DNA from 3 places in the Moritella sp. Urea-trap-13 genome. Region 3 is predicted to be linked to each of the others. Evidence: riboswitches for the same ligand, from Rfam matches in the RefSeq annotation. Region 3 holds a riboswitch; each other region holds the start of a gene.

Region 1 (5,796 bases), on a different contig from region 3:
ACTTGAGCCGACCCATTCACCAGCAACGGCACCGATTGGCGCAATGACCACCGCGACGCGAATACCGGATGCGAGTGTCGGCAATGAGGCGGGCTGTTGAATATGACGCAGCAGCTGCCATTTAGTTGCGCCCATGGTTTTCGCCAAATCCAAATAACCTGTGGGGGTATTACGTAAGCCGTCGTAACAGCAGGTGGTTACGGGGAAGAAGATGATTAATGCTGCCATTACTATCTTGGACGCCATGCCATAACCTAGCCAAAGCATCAGCACTGGCGCAATGGCGAATACCGGAATTGCTTGGCTGGCAATTAAGAGTGGTAATAGCCAATGCTTAACGGGTTTGAATAGCAGCATCTGCAAAGCAAAAAATAATCCCATCAATAGACCAAGTAACAAGCCAAAGACAATTTCTTGTGCGGTGACTAATGTGTGTTTAAACAAGACTTCATGGCGCTCTATCAAGCGTTCAAATACCGCCAATGGCGCGGGTAGAATGAAAGAGGGCATGGCAAAAATAACCACAATACTTTGCCATATGCCAATAATGACAAGCACGCTAATGATCATGCGTAACAAAGGATTAATACTGATCTGTTGCTTGCTATGCTGGTTGGCATGAATGCTGTCTTGGTTCGATTGCAGCGCTGCGGGCTTAGGATTAGCCGGCTTAAGATTGATGTACTCACTCATATCCGACACCACTCTCATCCCGATACTCTTTTGCCAAACAAGACATTATTTGTTGTTGCAGTTGCGCACACTCAGCATCGAATTGACGCGGTGTAGCAGATGTAGGTACGGATAAATGCTCAGCGCTAGCAGGCGTGCCTTGCATAATATAGATATGGTCGGCGAGACGGATCGCTTCTTGGGGATCGTGGGTGATTAACACTACAGTTTTATCTGCTAATAATTCACAAGCAAGATCTTGTAATCGATAACGAGTCACGGCATCTAAGGCTGAAAACGGTTCATCCATTAATACCACGGGTTTGTCTTGCATTAACGTTCTTGCCAATGCCACACGTTGACGCATGCCGCCAGATAGTTGTTGTGGAAAATGATGAGCGTTGTCAACAAGTCCAACTTTAGCAAGTAGACTTAAGGCTTTATCATTATTGGCTTGTGATGTCTCGGTACCAAATTTATTACTTAAGGTGACATTGTCGAGCACGGATAACCAAGGTAGCAGTAAGTCTTGTTGCGCCATGTAGGCAACTTGATCGGTTAAATCTGGTAATAGTTGATGATTCGCGTCAATTGAGCATTCACCTGACCAAGTCACTTGCTGATCTAACAAGCCAGCAAGATAACGCAGCAGCGAGGTTTTTCCGCAGCCGCTGCGACCTAAGATACATGTCCACTGTTTTGCGGGCATCGTCATATTAAATTGGCTTAGCACTGGTTCGATACTGTCGTGGTAGTGTAAATAACCGTTCTTAATCGCTATGTTAACCGCAAGGTTGTCTTTAAGATCAAGGCTTGTCTGCGAGGGACTAGGCATCAGCGTGACCAGCAAAGAAATGATTTACCGGGCCATGACCACTGCCTATATCTAATTCATCGGCATGGGCAATCGCGTTGGATATGTATTTTTTACCCAATTTTACCGCTTGAAGTAGATCATGTCCTTGCGCTAAATAAGATGCGATGGCAGAAGATAACGTACAGCCAGTACCATGGGTATTGTGGGTATTAACCCGTTTTACGGTTAACAGTTCTACGTGATCTTGAAAGATAAGCAGGTCGTTACTGTTTTCATCTTGTTCTAAGTGACCGCCCTTTAATAACACCGCGTTGACGTTAAGTTGGCGTAATGCGTTGATCATATCGCCCATATCATCCTCACAAATTGGCTGCGGTGAACCTGTTAAAGCGGCACCTTCAGGTAAGTTAGGGGTGATCAAATCGGCAAGCGGTAATAACTCAGATTTAAGGGTGTTGATGGCTGATTCTTTTAACAGTAAATCGCCGCTGGTGGCTACCATGACAGGATCAACGACTAAGAATCGGGGCTTGTATTGCTTAATTTTAGCGGCGACAACCTTGATGATATCGCAGTCTGCCAGCATGCCGACTTTAACGGCTACGATATTTAAATCGCTAAAGACAGCATCGAGTTGATTGTCGATATGCTCTAGTGGGATGGGGAATATAGCCGATACGCCAAGGGTATTTTGCGCGGTAATAGCTGTGATCACCGAACAAGCATAACTGCCTGTTGCGGATATTGCTTTGATATCGGCTTGAATACCCGCGCCGCCACCACTATCAGATCCTGCGATCGTTAATACTATCGGTGTTGATGGGCTGTTTTTTAGTGGACTTTTTATTGATGAAAGTGGTGTTAATGAAACTGGTGTTGATGTGTTTTTTGTGACCTTTCGCATAAATATCCCTAGTACAGACGTATAGGAACTTTATCGAGCCAAAGATTGAGAGACGTAACAGGTCAAATCAGGAGAAGCAAGACTGATAGTTCCCTACGTCAGTGTTAACTGAATCAGGTTCAACGGGTCTCGCAATGTGCGCTCTCAGCCTTTTAGGCCCCCCGACTATATATGCGTCAATACTAACAAGTTTTGTTAAAAGCGCAATAGCTCGTTAATAACTTCAGTGTTAATAGAAATAACCTATTTACATTTAAGTACCTTCATAAGCGTTAGTAAATGTTTAGTCCTTAATGGATGCATTGTTAGAAAAAAGCGGCCATTGCATAGGCTGTTTTTTCAAACATTAGCGGTTGTGCTTCAGGTAATTCCAAGTTGGCTTTATTAGCTGTAGTAACGACACGAGTACGATACTCTTTTTGTGTTGTAGCTTCAGAGTAGGTTTGTGTCGTGGCCCCATCATCTGAAATTTTAGTGTTTACTTTAGAGTCTCGACGAACAATCACACCATTACCAGCACGTTCTTTTATTTGAATATCAGCAACTAAAAGATACATAACATCCTGAACAAAGGCGTTAGCGGCAGTAGATAAAAGACCTCCTATTAAACCTGCACCGGCGGCATCTTCAAGAGAACCCCCAGCTGCATAACCCGCTGCAGCACCTATTCCTACACCTTGATAACCTGCACTTAATGCTGTTTTAGCATCATTTGGCGTGGTTTTTTCAAGGTTACGAACGAAAACACTCATTGAATATTGTGCTTTTCCAGGGGAATCTGTCAACGTATAGCCATTACCACTATTAACCAATTGACTCTCTAATGATTTTCGAAAAGAATTACGGTCAAACTCCATAACACCACTTCTAACTTCTAAATATATCTTACGTTTCTCAGCTGGAACGGGATCGACAAAAATGGATGTACTAATTTTTGTTTGTACATCCAAATCACTTTTTGAAATGGATGTATGCAGGGCTGAACAGCTAGATAGGACAGTAATAAAAAGTCCAATCGTAATAATTTTGATTTTGGCATTCATTTTAATATCCTCATATATATTTGAAATTATTAATAATAATAACGCCCATAATAGCGATAATAATATTTACAATTGCGGTATTGAGTCCAGTTATAACGAAGTAGATCATGGCAGGTATATCCTGGGCGCCAGTATGCGCCGTGATATTCTGGTGGCGTTACATTTTTTTCTAGCATACTTTTAATATATGCATCTACTTCCTTTGGTTTCTCAGCCAAGAATGGTTTGGATAGCACTTCTGAATTCATTTGGGCCTGAGCTCTAGCTAACGCATCTTCTTCAGACCTTTCCGCAGCAATGACAGATTGTGACCCTATGAATTGAAAACAAATAATGGCAAAGGTAACCAAGCCTTTAAAGTGATTAATGTTGATATTCATATCTAAACCTCATTTAAACTAAGACAAGACACTGGTTAACTCTTAAATAACAGTCGTTCTAAGTAAACTTATTATAGCCACATATCGGATATTATCTGAGCTACATTACGTCTTCTAACTAGTTCAATAAACAGCATTAAACTACCAAAAATACCAGATGAGCCGCCAGATGAGTCGCCAGATGAGTCGCCTGGTGGATTTCCATCTGGTGGTTCATCAGCACAAGCCTCTCCGCTAGGGGGGGCAGGTGTACTATCTTCTTGTCCAGGGTTTTGGACCGTCGGACAATTATCCTCATCGTCCGGAACTCCATCAGAGTCTGAATCGATGCCAATGCCGCGGTCGTAGACAAAGATATCTGTGTAACCACTGTTATTATCAGTAACTAAGTTATTAGCGTCAGAGGAGAATGCTACATAGCGGCCGTTTGCACTGATGGAGTGGAAGTAACTTGAATCGTTAGCTTGAGTTCCATTACTGGCAACACTTACCCGCTCAGTCTTATTCTTGTTACGGTCGTGAACAAGAATATTGAGAGGACAAATATTGAAAATACAGATATCGGTAGTATCGTTAGCAACCAGATTCACAGCGAAAGATGTAAAAGCCACATAACGACCGTCCGCACTAATGCTGGCAAAAGTGCTGGTAGAATCCCCTTGGGAACCGTCATCTGCCACGCTTACTCGCTCGGTATTTTTATCGCTACGGTCGTGAATAAAGACATCGCGGGCTCCATTGGTATCGCTTGTAACAAGATTATTGGCGATAGAGTCAAATGCCACATAACGACCGTCGGCGCTTATGGAAGGGTAAGCACTATCGTCATTAGCTTGACTACCGTTATTGGCGACATTAACTAGCTCAATAGTATTGCTATTGCGGTCGTAAACAAAGATATCGATAGCGCCGTTGATATCCTTAGTAACAAGATTAGTGGCTAGGGAGTGGAATACTACATAGCGACCGTCAGAACTAATGGAGGGATGCTGACTATTAGCTTCGCCCTGGATGCTATCACTGCTTATACTGACCCTTTCAGTAATTCCGCTGTTGCGGTCTTGAACAAAAATATCGAAAGAATCGTTGGTATCGTTAACAACGAGGTTGTTGGCTAAAGAATGAAATGCTACATAGCGCCCGTCAGCGCTGATGGACGGGTGTTGACTGTCAGCTCCGCCCTGGATGTTTTCACTGGTTACACTGAGCCTCTCTGTAGTACCGTTGTTGCGGTCGTGAACAAAAATATCAAATGAACCATTTGTATCGTTAGCAACCAGGTTGTTGGCTAGGGAGTGAAAGGCCACATAACGACCGTCAGCACTGATTGAAGGGTGCCCACTATTAGAATTTGCTTGAGTGTTATTACTGCTTATGCTAACCCTTTCAGTAGTACTATTGTTACGATCATAGATAAAGATATCGTACTGACCATTAGTATCATCTGCAACCAAGTTATTGGCGTTGGATTGAAATGCCACATAGCGGCCATTGGCACTGATAGCTACAGTTAGGCTTGCTCCGTTACTTTCGGAGCCGTCACTGGCCATGCTGACCAATTCTGTGGTACCAACTAGTGCACTCGAAGCATAGATACTCAATAGTAATGATCCCAAGTGAATAGCTGTTCGTATTGTGCTTTTCATCATCGACCTCTCTATCGACCTGAAAACGTCATAAATTGTAAATTTAGTTTATTACTTTTCATTGTAGGTTGTTTTCGGTATTTCATACTGTCAAATCTGACAGTGGTGTGTTTACTGACTATAGTTACGTTGAATTTTAATCAAGAGCTGAAGTAAACATGGACATCGAACTAATCGAAAAAATACTGTCTTGTAATTCTGAAGAAGAGCTAATAATTCAATTTAAAATAATTATAAACAGAATTGGAATTCAACATTTTGCATACATGCATATTCCTCATTGCCAAGATGTTGAAACTAAAGTAATAAGTGATTATAACGTTAATTGGATTTC
Region 2 (5,796 bases), on a different contig from region 3:
CTGGTGGCATTAGGCATTTTTGCCTCCAATAATTCGTTCGAACAAATAGAAAATAACACCGCAAAGCGTTAATAAGAAGATTGCCGTTACCGCAGCTGCATCAAGTTGATAGCTGCCGAGCTGACGATAGAGCACCAAGGGTAAGGTTTGCATATCTTGGCTACCAAATAACGCAATGACACTTAAATCTCCCAGAGATAACACACACGCTAGCCCTAATCCCATCGCAATCGGTTTACGTAATAATGGCCATTCGATAATCCGCAGGCGTTGCAGACGTGATAAACCTAAGCTGATGGCGAGTTTGTCGTATGAGGCGAAACTATCTTGGATCGGTTGGTTCAATACGCGCAGTAAGTAAGGTAATGCCATTAACGCATTGACCAGAATAACTAACCAAGCAGCGATACTAAAGACATCGACATAGGGACGTAATAATAAGAATAAACCAGTGCCCAGAACCAGCGCGGGAACCACTAAAATAATCGCGCCAATATTTTCGATACCATAGGCTAACGTCATTAATTTAAAGCGTACTTTCAATATACGGGTCGAGAACAAGATAGCGCAGGCGAGCAATAAACTTAATAAACCCGAGCTCAGGGCTATTTGTAATGATATGCCCGTTGCTTGCCATAACATTGGCTGGCTAAGCACGCTGAGGGTATTGCTATTGATACCACTGCTTAAAATTGCCAGCATTGGCGGCGCTAACAAACAACTGGCCACAATAAAGCTAAGTCCATCGCTGAGCTTACTGCTGAGGCTATGACAGTCAGGGCGACGGAAGTAATTGCCTGATGGCGCTGACATAGGTTGTGACTTTAGAAATATCGCGCTAAACAACATTAAGGCCACGGTGATCGCCACTTGGATAATCGCTAACGCCACTGCTTGCTCAATATCAAATTCAAACTTGAGAGCTTGATAGATAGCCACTTCAAGGGTGGCGTAATCAGGCCCACCACCGAGCGACATGACAATCGCGAAACTGGTAAAGCACAGCATGAAAATAAGGCTGATTAACGAGGGTAATTGCTGCTTTATCTTCGGCCATTCTAAGGTGATGAAAATGTGTCGAGATTGCATGTTTAGCTGACTAGCCAAGCGCCACGATTCACTGGGAATAGAGTCGAGGGTTTGTAGTAAAATACGCGTAGCTAACGGCACATTGAAAAATAAATGCGCCAGTAGAATACCAGTTAAGCCATAAATATAATGACCTGTTTCGATATGAAATAAAGCTAAAATTTGGTTCACCCAGCCATTTTTACCGTGCACGGCGACAATACCAAAGATGGCAATGATGATGGGCAGTACTAACGATAAGTTAAATAGTTTGATGATTAATTGCTTACCAACAAATTCTCGGCGTGAAAAAGCCCGTGCCAGTGGGATCGCCAAACCAATACTTAAGCCCGTAGATAAGGCTGCTTGGTAAAAACTAAAGGTAATGACATGTTGGGTGTAGGAGTCAGCAAGCACACTGCTAAAGTCTAACTCGGCTTGTGAAAAATTAAGCAGGGCAGTAAAACTACCGCCTACCAGAAGTAAAATGATGCTGATGGCGAGCAAAGCGCTACACCACCAGTATTTATGCGAATTCGCGATCATAATTTTGATTAATTATTTACTCATAATGGACTAATTACTGAGTAACAGCGTTACGCCATTCCTTCACCCAAGATTTACGTGATTGTGCTACTTCTTCAGGCGTGAATTCGATAGTTTTAGCTGGGCTAATCAGTTGTTCGAATTCGCTTGGCAGTGCAGATGCTTGTTTTGCTGGTAGCATCCAGTTACCTGTTGCGATCACGTCTTGGAACGCTGGGCTAAGCACAAATGCCATGAATTGATCGGCTAATTCAGGGTTTGCCGCATCTTTCAAACGCGCCACAACTTCGGTTTGTTGATAATGGCCTTCAGTGAATTCAACCGCTTTATATTTAAATTCGCTTTCTGCAATCATGTGGTAAGCCGGTGATGTGGTATAGCTTAATACCATATCTGATTCGCCTTTTAAGAACATACCGTAAGCTTGGCTCCAGCCTTTAGTAATAGTCACGGTTTTGTCTGCTATCTGTTGCCATGCTTGTGGTGCTTGATCGCCATAAACTGCTTTAACCCATAGCATGAAGCCTAGGCCAGGTGTGCTGGTGCGTGGATCTTGATAGATGATGCTCAGATCTTTACGTTCGATCAGTTCCGCTAAACTCTTTGGTGGATTAGCGAGTTTTTCACTGTCGTAGATAAAGGCAAAATGACCGTAATCAAATGGAATGAAGTATTCGTTAGTCCAAGCGTTTGGCAGAGATAATTTGCTGGTATCTTGTTGGTGTGGTGCTAGCAGGTTGGTTTTTACCGCTTCAGCCATCAAGTTGTTGTCTAGGCCTAATAGTACGTCAGCCTTAGTGTATTTACCTTCAAGTTTCACACGATTAAGAATGCTCACGCCATCTTCTAAAGCGACTAAGTTCAGGGTGCAATTACAATCCGCTTCAAATGCGGTTTTGACTTTTGGACCAGGGCCCCAATCAGATGCAAATGAATCGTAGGTATAGACATTCAATACTGGTTTTTCGGCAGCGTTAGCTACTGATAGCGAAGGTAATAGTAGGGTTGTGCAAAGTGCTAGTTTTTTGATCGTGTGCTTCACGTGTTCTCCTAGAATGTGAAGCATAGAACTTATGACTCGGTAATGCGTACTTATCTGCGTATTAATTCTTAACGCTGATATGAACCAGTCTGTCGAATCTCATTCCTATGCCAGCATTATCTGGTTCAAGTAATTACGGGTGTTATCTCAGCCACTGTGACTCTGTAATAAAAAGCCTGGTAGCACCCCGATGAGTGAGCGCCTATTGTATTTTTATTTGTTCTAAAGTGCTAGTCGCAATATTGCGATTAGCCGATATTTAATTATCCCTTAAGTAGTGCAGCTGGATTGTTTGTTGCACCAACAATAAACATACTCTTGATAGTGATTTTATTTTATAACTTCAAAGTCAATTTTAAGTCTATGTTTTAAAACTTTATTTCCTTTTTTCATAGCTATCTGAATATTATTTGGCATAGCATTTGCCTATTTAGAGTTAGGTTCATAATAAGGAAGTTAAATCATGGTTACAGTTAACAAAGCTAAATTTACTCATCTTGCAGTTACGATCGCGTTATCACTGAGTGCTGCTTCATTTAATGTGGTTGCAGCAGAAGACAGTATTAAAGTCGGTGTATTACATTCACTTTCCGGCACCATGGCGATCAGTGAAACCACATTAAAAGACACCATTTTAATGATGATTGAAGAGCAAAATAAACAAGGCGGAATTTTAGGTAAAAAACTAGAAGCCGTGGTGGTTGATCCTGCGTCAAACTGGCCACTGTTTGCTGAAAAAGCCCGAGAACTGATTGAGAAGGAAAAAGTAGACGTGGTATTTGGTGGTTGGACATCAGTATCACGTAAATCGATGTTACCTGTGTTTGAAGAACTCGATGGTTTGTTATTTTACCCTGTGCAGTATGAAGGTGAAGAGTCATCGAAAAACGTATTTTACACTGGTGCAGCGCCGAACCAACAAGCGATCCCGGCTGTTGATTACCTGATGAATGATATGGATGTAAAACGTTGGGTCTTAGCTGGTACGGATTATGTTTATCCACGCACGACGAATAAGATCTTAGCGGCATACCTTAAGTCTAAAGGCGTAGCTGATAGCGACATAATGGTGAACTACACCCCATTTGGTCATTCTGATTGGCAGTCTATTGTTGCTGATATTAAAAAATTCGGCTCAAAAGGCAAGAAAACTGCGGTTGTTTCGACCATTAATGGTGATGCTAATGTTCCCTTCTATAAAGAGTTAGGCTCGCAAGGTGTGTCTGCTGAAGATATTCCGGTGGTGGCCTTCTCTGTGGGGGAAGAAGAGTTATCGGGGATGGATACCTCGGCGTTGGTGGGTCACTTAGCGGCATGGAATTATTTCATGAGTGTTGAAACTCAAGCCAATGATGAGTTTATTGAGAAATGGCAGAAATTTACCAAGGATGAAAATCGAGTAACCAATGACCCAATGGAAGCCAGCTATATCGGCTTTCAGATGTGGGCGAAAGCGGTTGAAAAAGCCGGTACCACAGATGCGAGTGCTGTTCAGGATGCCATTATTGGCGTAACTGTGCCTAATTTAACAGGTGGTTACGCGACGATGATGCCAAATCACCACATTACCAAGCCGGTATTACTCGGTGAAATTCAAGCTGATGGTCAGTTTGAAACCGTGTGGGAAACCACAGGCGTTGTTGCAGGTGATGCTTGGTCTGATTATCTACCAAGTTCTAAACCACTGTATTCAAGTTGGTTAGCGCCATTATCTTGCGGTAGCTTTAACGTGACGACTGGCAAATGTACAGGTTCGTCAAAGTAATCACTGATTAGTCGTTAAACTCAGGGGGCTGATGATGGTCATTGGCTACCCTGCTGCTCAGTTATTCTTTTTAACAGGGAAAGTTATGAATAAATATGCCGGCATAATATCGCCATCGTCGACCTTATTATTCACTGCATTGATATTGCTACTATCAATGGGCAGTATTAATAAGAGTTGGGCTGCAGTGACGATAAATTCATTTTCAGACGTCGAGAAACAGCTTTCTCAGCGCAACTTTGATAATAAAATCGCGGCGGTTAATTGGTTAAGTCAAAAGGTATATCCAAACCCATCTCAAGCGAAGCTGTTATTCAATGATTTACTTGCAGGTCGCGTTTTCTATCATAAAAAACAACAGTCCTTATTTCTAATTGCTGATTATGCCACTGGCCAATCGGCAATTAAGTTAACGTCGACATTCTTCTTAGATGCCGATGCTACCCTTGTTTCTGGTACGCCAGAATCTGTGCTGATCGCCAAAAAACGTAATTTTAAGAAAGTGTCGCTTAACAATAAATTACGAAAAAGCATTCGCTTAGGTATCGCTACATTAGACTTAATGTCCAGAGATACAGTGTTACGTGGCCAAGCAATCCACCATTTATTGGGTGATGTTGATCCCGCGATCCAAACCTTATTACGTCAACGTCTAGCCGTTGAAGATGTTGAGGAAAACAAAACTTTGTTAACGTTAGCCTTAGCTATCGGCACGACAGCTACATCTGAAGATAAAACGGCATTGTTGGCCGCTGTTAATTTATTAGCTGATTCGATAGAACCTACTGCATTTACTGCCCTTGATCAAATTGTTAATAGTACTTCTGATGTTGTGTTACGCCAGGCTGCGCAACGTGGATTAGATCATTATGCACAAAGTCAGAAGATATATTCTGTAGTAGAAACCTTGTATTTTGGGCTGAGTCTTGGTTCTGTATTAGCGTTAGCGGGACTTGGTCTTGCTATAACCTTCGGGGTGATGGGCGTGATCAATATGGCGCACGGTGAGCTCATTATGCTCGGTGCTTATACCACTTATGTTATGCAGCAATTAATGCCGGACAATATTGGACTGTCGTTAGTATTTTCTATCCCTGCGGCGTTTATTGTTTCCGGTTTAGTCGGCATCGCCATTGAGCGTGGAGTGATACGTTTTCTTTATGGTCGCCCATTGGAAACATTGCTGGCAACCTTTGGTATCAGCCTTATTCTGCAGCAAGCAGTACGCAGTGTATTCTCGCCACTGAATCGCTCTGTGGTTACCCCGGATTGGATGAGTGGTATGTTGGAGTTTAATCCAATGTTGGCGCTGACTTATAACCGTTTATACATCATTATTTTCTGCTTATTAGTGTTCTGTACACTTATTTTTGTA
Region 3 (5,796 bases):
CATTCGAACCTGTTCTAATTGAAGGTAAAGCAATTCAGTTACACCCTCTAGTATGTTCTGCATACAACGCCGATTTCGATGGCGATCAGATGGCTGTACACGTACCGTTAACAATTGAAGCTCAATTGGAAGCGCGTACACTGATGATGTCTACGAATAACATCTTATCACCTGCGAATGGTGAGCCGGTTATCGTACCTTCTCAAGACGTTGTATTAGGTCTTTACTACATGACTCGTTCTGGCATTGCTGCCAAGGGTGAAGGCATGGTATTAGGCAGCCCTGAAGAAGCTGAAAAGCTATATCGCAGTGGCCATGCTGAACTACATGCACGTGTTAAAGTACGTATTACAGAAAATCTTAAAGACGAAGACACTGGTGAAGTTACAGTTCGCACTGAACTGAAGAACACAACAGTAGGTCGTGCGATTCTTTCTTTAGTAGCCCCTAAAGGTCTACCATATGAACTAATCGATCCGGCTAAAACTTTAACAGCGGAAGAAGAAGCTAAACTTGCAGCGAACCCAGCTAACTGGATCCTGAAAGTATCTAACGAAGCGTTAGGTAAAAAGCAGATTTCTAAGCTACTAAATGACTGTTACCGTCTATTAGGCCCTAAAGATACGGTTGTTTTCGCCGATCAACTAATGTACACCGGTTTCCATTACGCTGCCCTTTCTGGTGCATCTGTTGGTATCGATGACATGGTTATTCCGGACGAAAAGAAAACCTTAATCGCAGAAGCTGAAGTTGAAGTAACTCAAATCCAAGAGCAATTCCAATCAGGTCTTGTTACAGCGGGTGAGCGTTACAATAAAGTTATTGATATTTGGGCACGTGCCAATGAGCACATCTCAAAAGCGATGATGGATAACTTGTCTACAGAAACTAAACTTAACTCGTTAGGTGAATCTGAGACACAGAAATCATTCAACAGTATCTTTATGATGGCCGATTCTGGTGCACGTGGTAGTGCCGCTCAGATCCGTCAGTTAGCGGGTATGCGTGGTCTGATGGCGAAACCGGATGGTTCAATTATTGAAACACCGATTACCGCTAACTTCCGCGAAGGTCTAAACGTACTTCAGTACTTCATCTCAACGCATGGTGCACGTAAAGGTCTAGCCGATACAGCACTTAAAACAGCAAACTCGGGTTACCTAACTCGTCGTCTTGTTGACGTTGCACAAGATCTTGTAATTAACGAGATTGATTGTGGTACTGAAAACGGTCTAATCATCACACCTCATATTGAAGGTGGCGATGTTGTTGAACCGCTACGTGATCGTGTTCTAGGTCGTGTTGTTGCTGAAGATGTATTAAACCCAGTTACGGGTGAAGTAATTCTTCCACGCAATACATTACTAGACGAAAAATACTGTGATTTCTTAGAAGAACACTCAGTTGATCAAATGAAAGTTCGCTCGGTAATTACTTGTGACAATGACTTCGGTGTTTGTGCAGCTTGTTACGGTCGCGATTTAGCACGTGGCAATATCGTTGGTCAAGGTGAAGCAGTTGGTGTTGTTGCAGCACAATCAATTGGTGAACCTGGTACACAGTTAACGATGCGTACATTCCACATTGGTGGTGCGGCATCGAGAGCATCTGCAGAAAATAATATCCAAGTGAAAAACACGGGTACTATTAAGTTCCACAACGAGAAATTCGTTGAGAACGCAGACGGCAAACTGGTTATTACTTCACGTTCATCAGAAATCACGATTATTGATGAAAACGGTCGTACTAAAGAAAGCCATAAACTACCTTACGGTTCGATTGTTGACTATAAAGATGGCGCAGCTATTGAGTCTGGTAGCATCCTTGCTAACTGGGACCCGCATACTCACCCAATCATCACCGAGGTGGCTGGTCAAATTAAGTTTGTAGACTTGATTGAGAGTATTACGGTTACTAAGCAAACGGATGATCTTACTGGTCTATCTAGCACAGTTATTCTTGACCCGTCAGCACGTGTTACTGCAGGTAAAGATTTACGTCCTATGGTTAAACTTGTTGACGCAGCAGGTAATGATTTATTCATTCCTGGTACAGAAGTTGTTGCACAATACTTCTTACCGTCAAATGCAATCGTTAACCTAGAAGATGGCGCATTAGTTACTATTGGTGAAGCGCTAGCGCGTATTCCTCAAGAAAGCTCGAAAACACGTGATATTACGGGTGGTCTACCACGCGTAGCGGATCTGTTTGAAGCGCGTCAGCCAAAAGATGCTGCTATCTTAGCGGAAATCTCAGGTACTATTAGTTTCGGTAAAGAAACTAAAGGTAAACGTCGTCTAGTTATCACACCTACTGATGGTGCTGAAGCTTACGAAGAAATGATCCCTAAATGGCGTCACTTGAACGTGTTCGAAGGTGAGAAGGTTGCTAAAGGTGAAGTTATCGCCGATGGCCCTGAATCAGCACACGATATCTTACGTCTACGTGGCATTAGCCATGTTGCGAACTATATCGCGAACGAAGTTCAAGAAGTATACCGTCTACAAGGCGTGAAGATTAACGATAAGCACATTGAAACTATCGTTCGTCAAATGCTACGTAAAGCGAATGTAATCTCTGCTGGTGATAGTCATTTCTTACCAGGCGAGCAAGCTGAAGTCTCACGTCTGAAAATTGCTAACCGTCAGCTAGAAGCTGAAGGCAAGCAACCAGCCGTGTACCAACACATGCTTATGGGTATTACTAAAGCTTCTCTTGCAACTGAGTCATTTATCTCAGCTGCATCTTTCCAAGAAACAACACGTGTTCTAACAGACGCAGCTGTTCATGGTAAGATCGATGACCTTCGTGGTCTGAAAGAGAACGTTATCGTTGGTCGTCTAATCCCTGCTGGTACTGGTTTCACTTATCATCAAGAACGTGCTAAAAAACGTGCTGGTAAAGTAGAAGCAGTAATGACAGAAGTAACAACTGACGAAGCTGAACAGAACTTAGCTAACCTATTAAATAACCTTTAATTGATTTGCTGAATGCAATTAAAGTTGTTTGCAAGTGATGACAGACCCACTGATTTACTTGCTTACTATTATTAAATAGTGAAGGCGCCCTTTATAGGGCGCCTTTTTTTTACTTGTTTTTTAACGTCATAGCAGTCTATACTCTGACCTCTTGTCGGAGTGCTTTAGGGCTGAGACCATTTAAATATGGGATCCGTGGAACCTGATCAGGCTAATACCTGCGTAAGGAAACAAGAGTGATTAATACAATAATGTGAGTGTAAAACTAGGTTTGCCCGAGGTAATTTAAGGCGGCTTTTTATAACATAAACAATCAATATATCTGTATCACTACTCTCCACATACTCAACGACAAGCAATCATCTTATTAAAAGGAATGAATGCTATGTCTACTACCAATGTTAACCAAACCAGCAATACCAAAAAACCAACACGTCGTGAAAACCGTGAAAACGCCCAAGAATTTATTAACAACCTCAGTTGTGAACCCTTTCCAAATTCAGAAAAAATCCACCTTACTGGCAGTCGTGATGATCTGCGAGTGGCGATGCGCAAGATTAATCTTGATGAAACGTTAGTCGCTGGCAGCAAAGACGACCCTGTATATGAATACAATGAATCAATCCCAATCTACGATACTTCAGGTGCCTATACCGATCCGGCGATTGAAATCAACGTGCACCAAGGTTTACCTAAATTAAGACAAGGCTGGATTGCAGAGCGTAACGATATTGAAGAACTCGAGATCGTGACCTCGCAGTTTGCTCAACAGCGTTTAGCTGATGACGGTATTGACCATATTCGTTTTGAACATCTACCAAAGCCACTGAAGGCCATTGACGGTCAAAATGTTACCCAAATGCATTATGCCCGCAATGACATCATCACCCCGGAAATGGAATACATCTCGATCCGTGAAAACATGGGGCGAGAATTGATCCGCAATGAACTGTTATTAAAGCAACATGCCGGTAATGATTTTGGTGCCAGTATTCCGGATCTTATTACCCCTGAATTTGTCCGTGAAGAAGTTGCCCGTGGTCGTGCGATCATCCCTGCCAACATCAATCACCCTGAATCTGAGCCGATGATCATCGGTCGTAACTTTTTAGTGAAAGTGAATGCCAATATTGGTAATTCGTCAGTGACATCGTCGATTGAAGAAGAAGTAGAGAAGCTAGTGTGGGCGACACGCTGGGGTGCGGACACGGTGATGGACTTATCCACAGGCCGTAATATTCATGAAACTCGTGAGTGGATCCTGCGTAATTCACCTGTTCCGATCGGTACAGTGCCGATCTATCAAGCTTTAGAGAAGGTAAATGGGATCGCCGAGGATCTTACTTGGGAAGTATTCCGCGATACCTTGATCGAACAAGCAGAGCAAGGGGTTGATTACTTCACGATCCATGCTGGCGTATTACTGCGTTATGTTCCGATGACCGCAAAACGTCTTACCGGGATCGTTTCTCGAGGTGGTTCGATCATGGCGAAATGGTGTTTGACTCACCATAAAGAAAATTTCGCTTACGATCATTTCGAAGAAATTTGTGCAATCTGTAAAGCCTACGATGTATCACTGTCGTTAGGTGATGGTATGCGTCCAGGTTCTGCTGCGGATGCTAATGATGAAGCGCAATTTGCAGAATTACAAACGCTCGGTGAATTAACCAAAGTTGCGTGGGAACAAGACGTACAAGTTATTATTGAAGGTCCAGGTCATATCCCAATGCACATGATTAAAGAGAATGTTGAAAAGCAGCTCGATATTTGTCATGAAGCACCTTTTTATACCTTAGGTCCACTGACGACCGATATCGCTCCAGGTTATGATCATTTCACCTCGGGTATTGGTGCTGCACAAATTGGTTGGTACGGTTGTGCCATGTTGTGTTACGTGACCCCCAAAGAACATTTAGGCTTGCCGAATAAAGAAGACGTTAAGCAAGGCATGATCACTTATAAAATTTCGGCGCATGCGGCTGATTTAGCCAAGGGTTTCCCTGGTGCTCAAATCCGTGACAATGCCATGTCGAAAGCACGTTTTGAATTCCGTTGGAATGATCAATTTAACCTGGCATTAGATCCTGAAACTGCGCGTGCTTATCACGATGAAAATATCCCCCAAGAATCCGGTAAAGTTGCACATTTTTGTTCTATGTGTGGTCCTAAGTTCTGCTCAATGAAGATCTCACAAGATGTCCGTGATTATACTTTTCAGCAAGAAAAAATGGCTAATCAAGAAAAGATAAAAATTCAATTACTTGATGAAGTCGTCCTCATCGATGAGGTCGCTTTTATTGATGCTGAAGCGGGCATGAAGCAGATGTCTGAAGAGTTTAAAAAGCACGGCGCAGAATTATACTTACCTCCTACACACGATGCAGTAAATGGTCGTGTACCAGAATCTACAACCGAAAACGTGGAATAATAATTTAATGACTCAAGCCATTATTTGGACTATCGCGAGCTTTACTGCTCGTGATAATGCGATGAATCAAACCGATATTAAAACGATTAATGCATTAGGTGGGCGTGGTTATCATGTTTCTACAGAATGTTTATCTGATGACGATTTTCCTGCTGAGTTGACAGTGTTGAATACCGCTGCTACGCCATCCGCTATTAAAATCGGCGTGATAGAGACTGTATCGCACATTGCTATTTTAGTCCGTTTTTTACAAGGTTATAAGCAACAATATCCAGCGTTAAGCGTTATCTATGAGCCATTAACCATCACGTTAACAGACATGGTTAATGCTGATAGTGGATTAACCACGGCTATTCAAACAGGCTTATTGCCACTCGTTGATGTATT

What was found. A riboswitch is a leader RNA that binds a small molecule or an ion and turns the genes downstream of it on or off. The one in region 3 is predicted to bind thiamine pyrophosphate.
Region 1: linked by a shared signal. The riboswitch ahead of thiD (bifunctional hydroxymethylpyrimidine kinase/phosphomethylpyrimidine kinase) and the one ahead of thiC (phosphomethylpyrimidine synthase ThiC) in region 3 are both predicted to bind thiamine pyrophosphate.
Region 2: linked by a shared signal. The riboswitch ahead of thiB (thiamine ABC transporter substrate binding subunit) and the one ahead of thiC (phosphomethylpyrimidine synthase ThiC) in region 3 are both predicted to bind thiamine pyrophosphate.

Annotation. Positions count from the first base shown of each region.
Region 1 covers NZ_PJCA01000031.1:1,236,359-1,242,154, reverse strand. Annotated here, with positions in the region: gene CXF93_RS13590 (ABC transporter permease) at 1-693, opposite strand, end outside; gene CXF93_RS13585 (ABC transporter ATP-binding protein) at 686-1,507, opposite strand; gene thiD (bifunctional hydroxymethylpyrimidine kinase/phosphomethylpyrimidine kinase) at 1,500-2,393, opposite strand; TPP riboswitch at 2,467-2,567, opposite strand; gene CXF93_RS13575 (complement resistance protein TraT) at 2,699-3,436, opposite strand; gene CXF93_RS13570 (hypothetical protein) at 3,466-3,816, opposite strand; gene CXF93_RS13565 (TolB family protein) at 3,888-5,465, opposite strand; gene CXF93_RS13560 (LuxR family transcriptional regulator) at 5,621-5,796, shown strand, end outside.
Region 2 covers NZ_PJCA01000030.1:81,902-87,697, reverse strand. Annotated here, with positions in the region: gene thiQ (thiamine ABC transporter ATP-binding protein ThiQ) at 1-17, opposite strand, end outside; gene thiP (thiamine/thiamine pyrophosphate ABC transporter permease) at 10-1,614, opposite strand; gene thiB (thiamine ABC transporter substrate binding subunit) at 1,649-2,656, opposite strand; TPP riboswitch at 2,743-2,856, opposite strand; gene urtA (urea ABC transporter substrate-binding protein) at 3,120-4,421, shown strand; gene urtB (urea ABC transporter permease subunit UrtB) at 4,507-5,796, shown strand, end outside.
Region 3 covers NZ_PJCA01000033.1:52,998-58,793, forward strand. Annotated here, with positions in the region: gene rpoC (DNA-directed RNA polymerase subunit beta') at 1-2,978, shown strand, start outside; TPP riboswitch at 3,124-3,225, shown strand; gene thiC (phosphomethylpyrimidine synthase ThiC) at 3,355-5,409, shown strand; gene thiE (thiamine phosphate synthase) at 5,417-5,796, shown strand, end outside.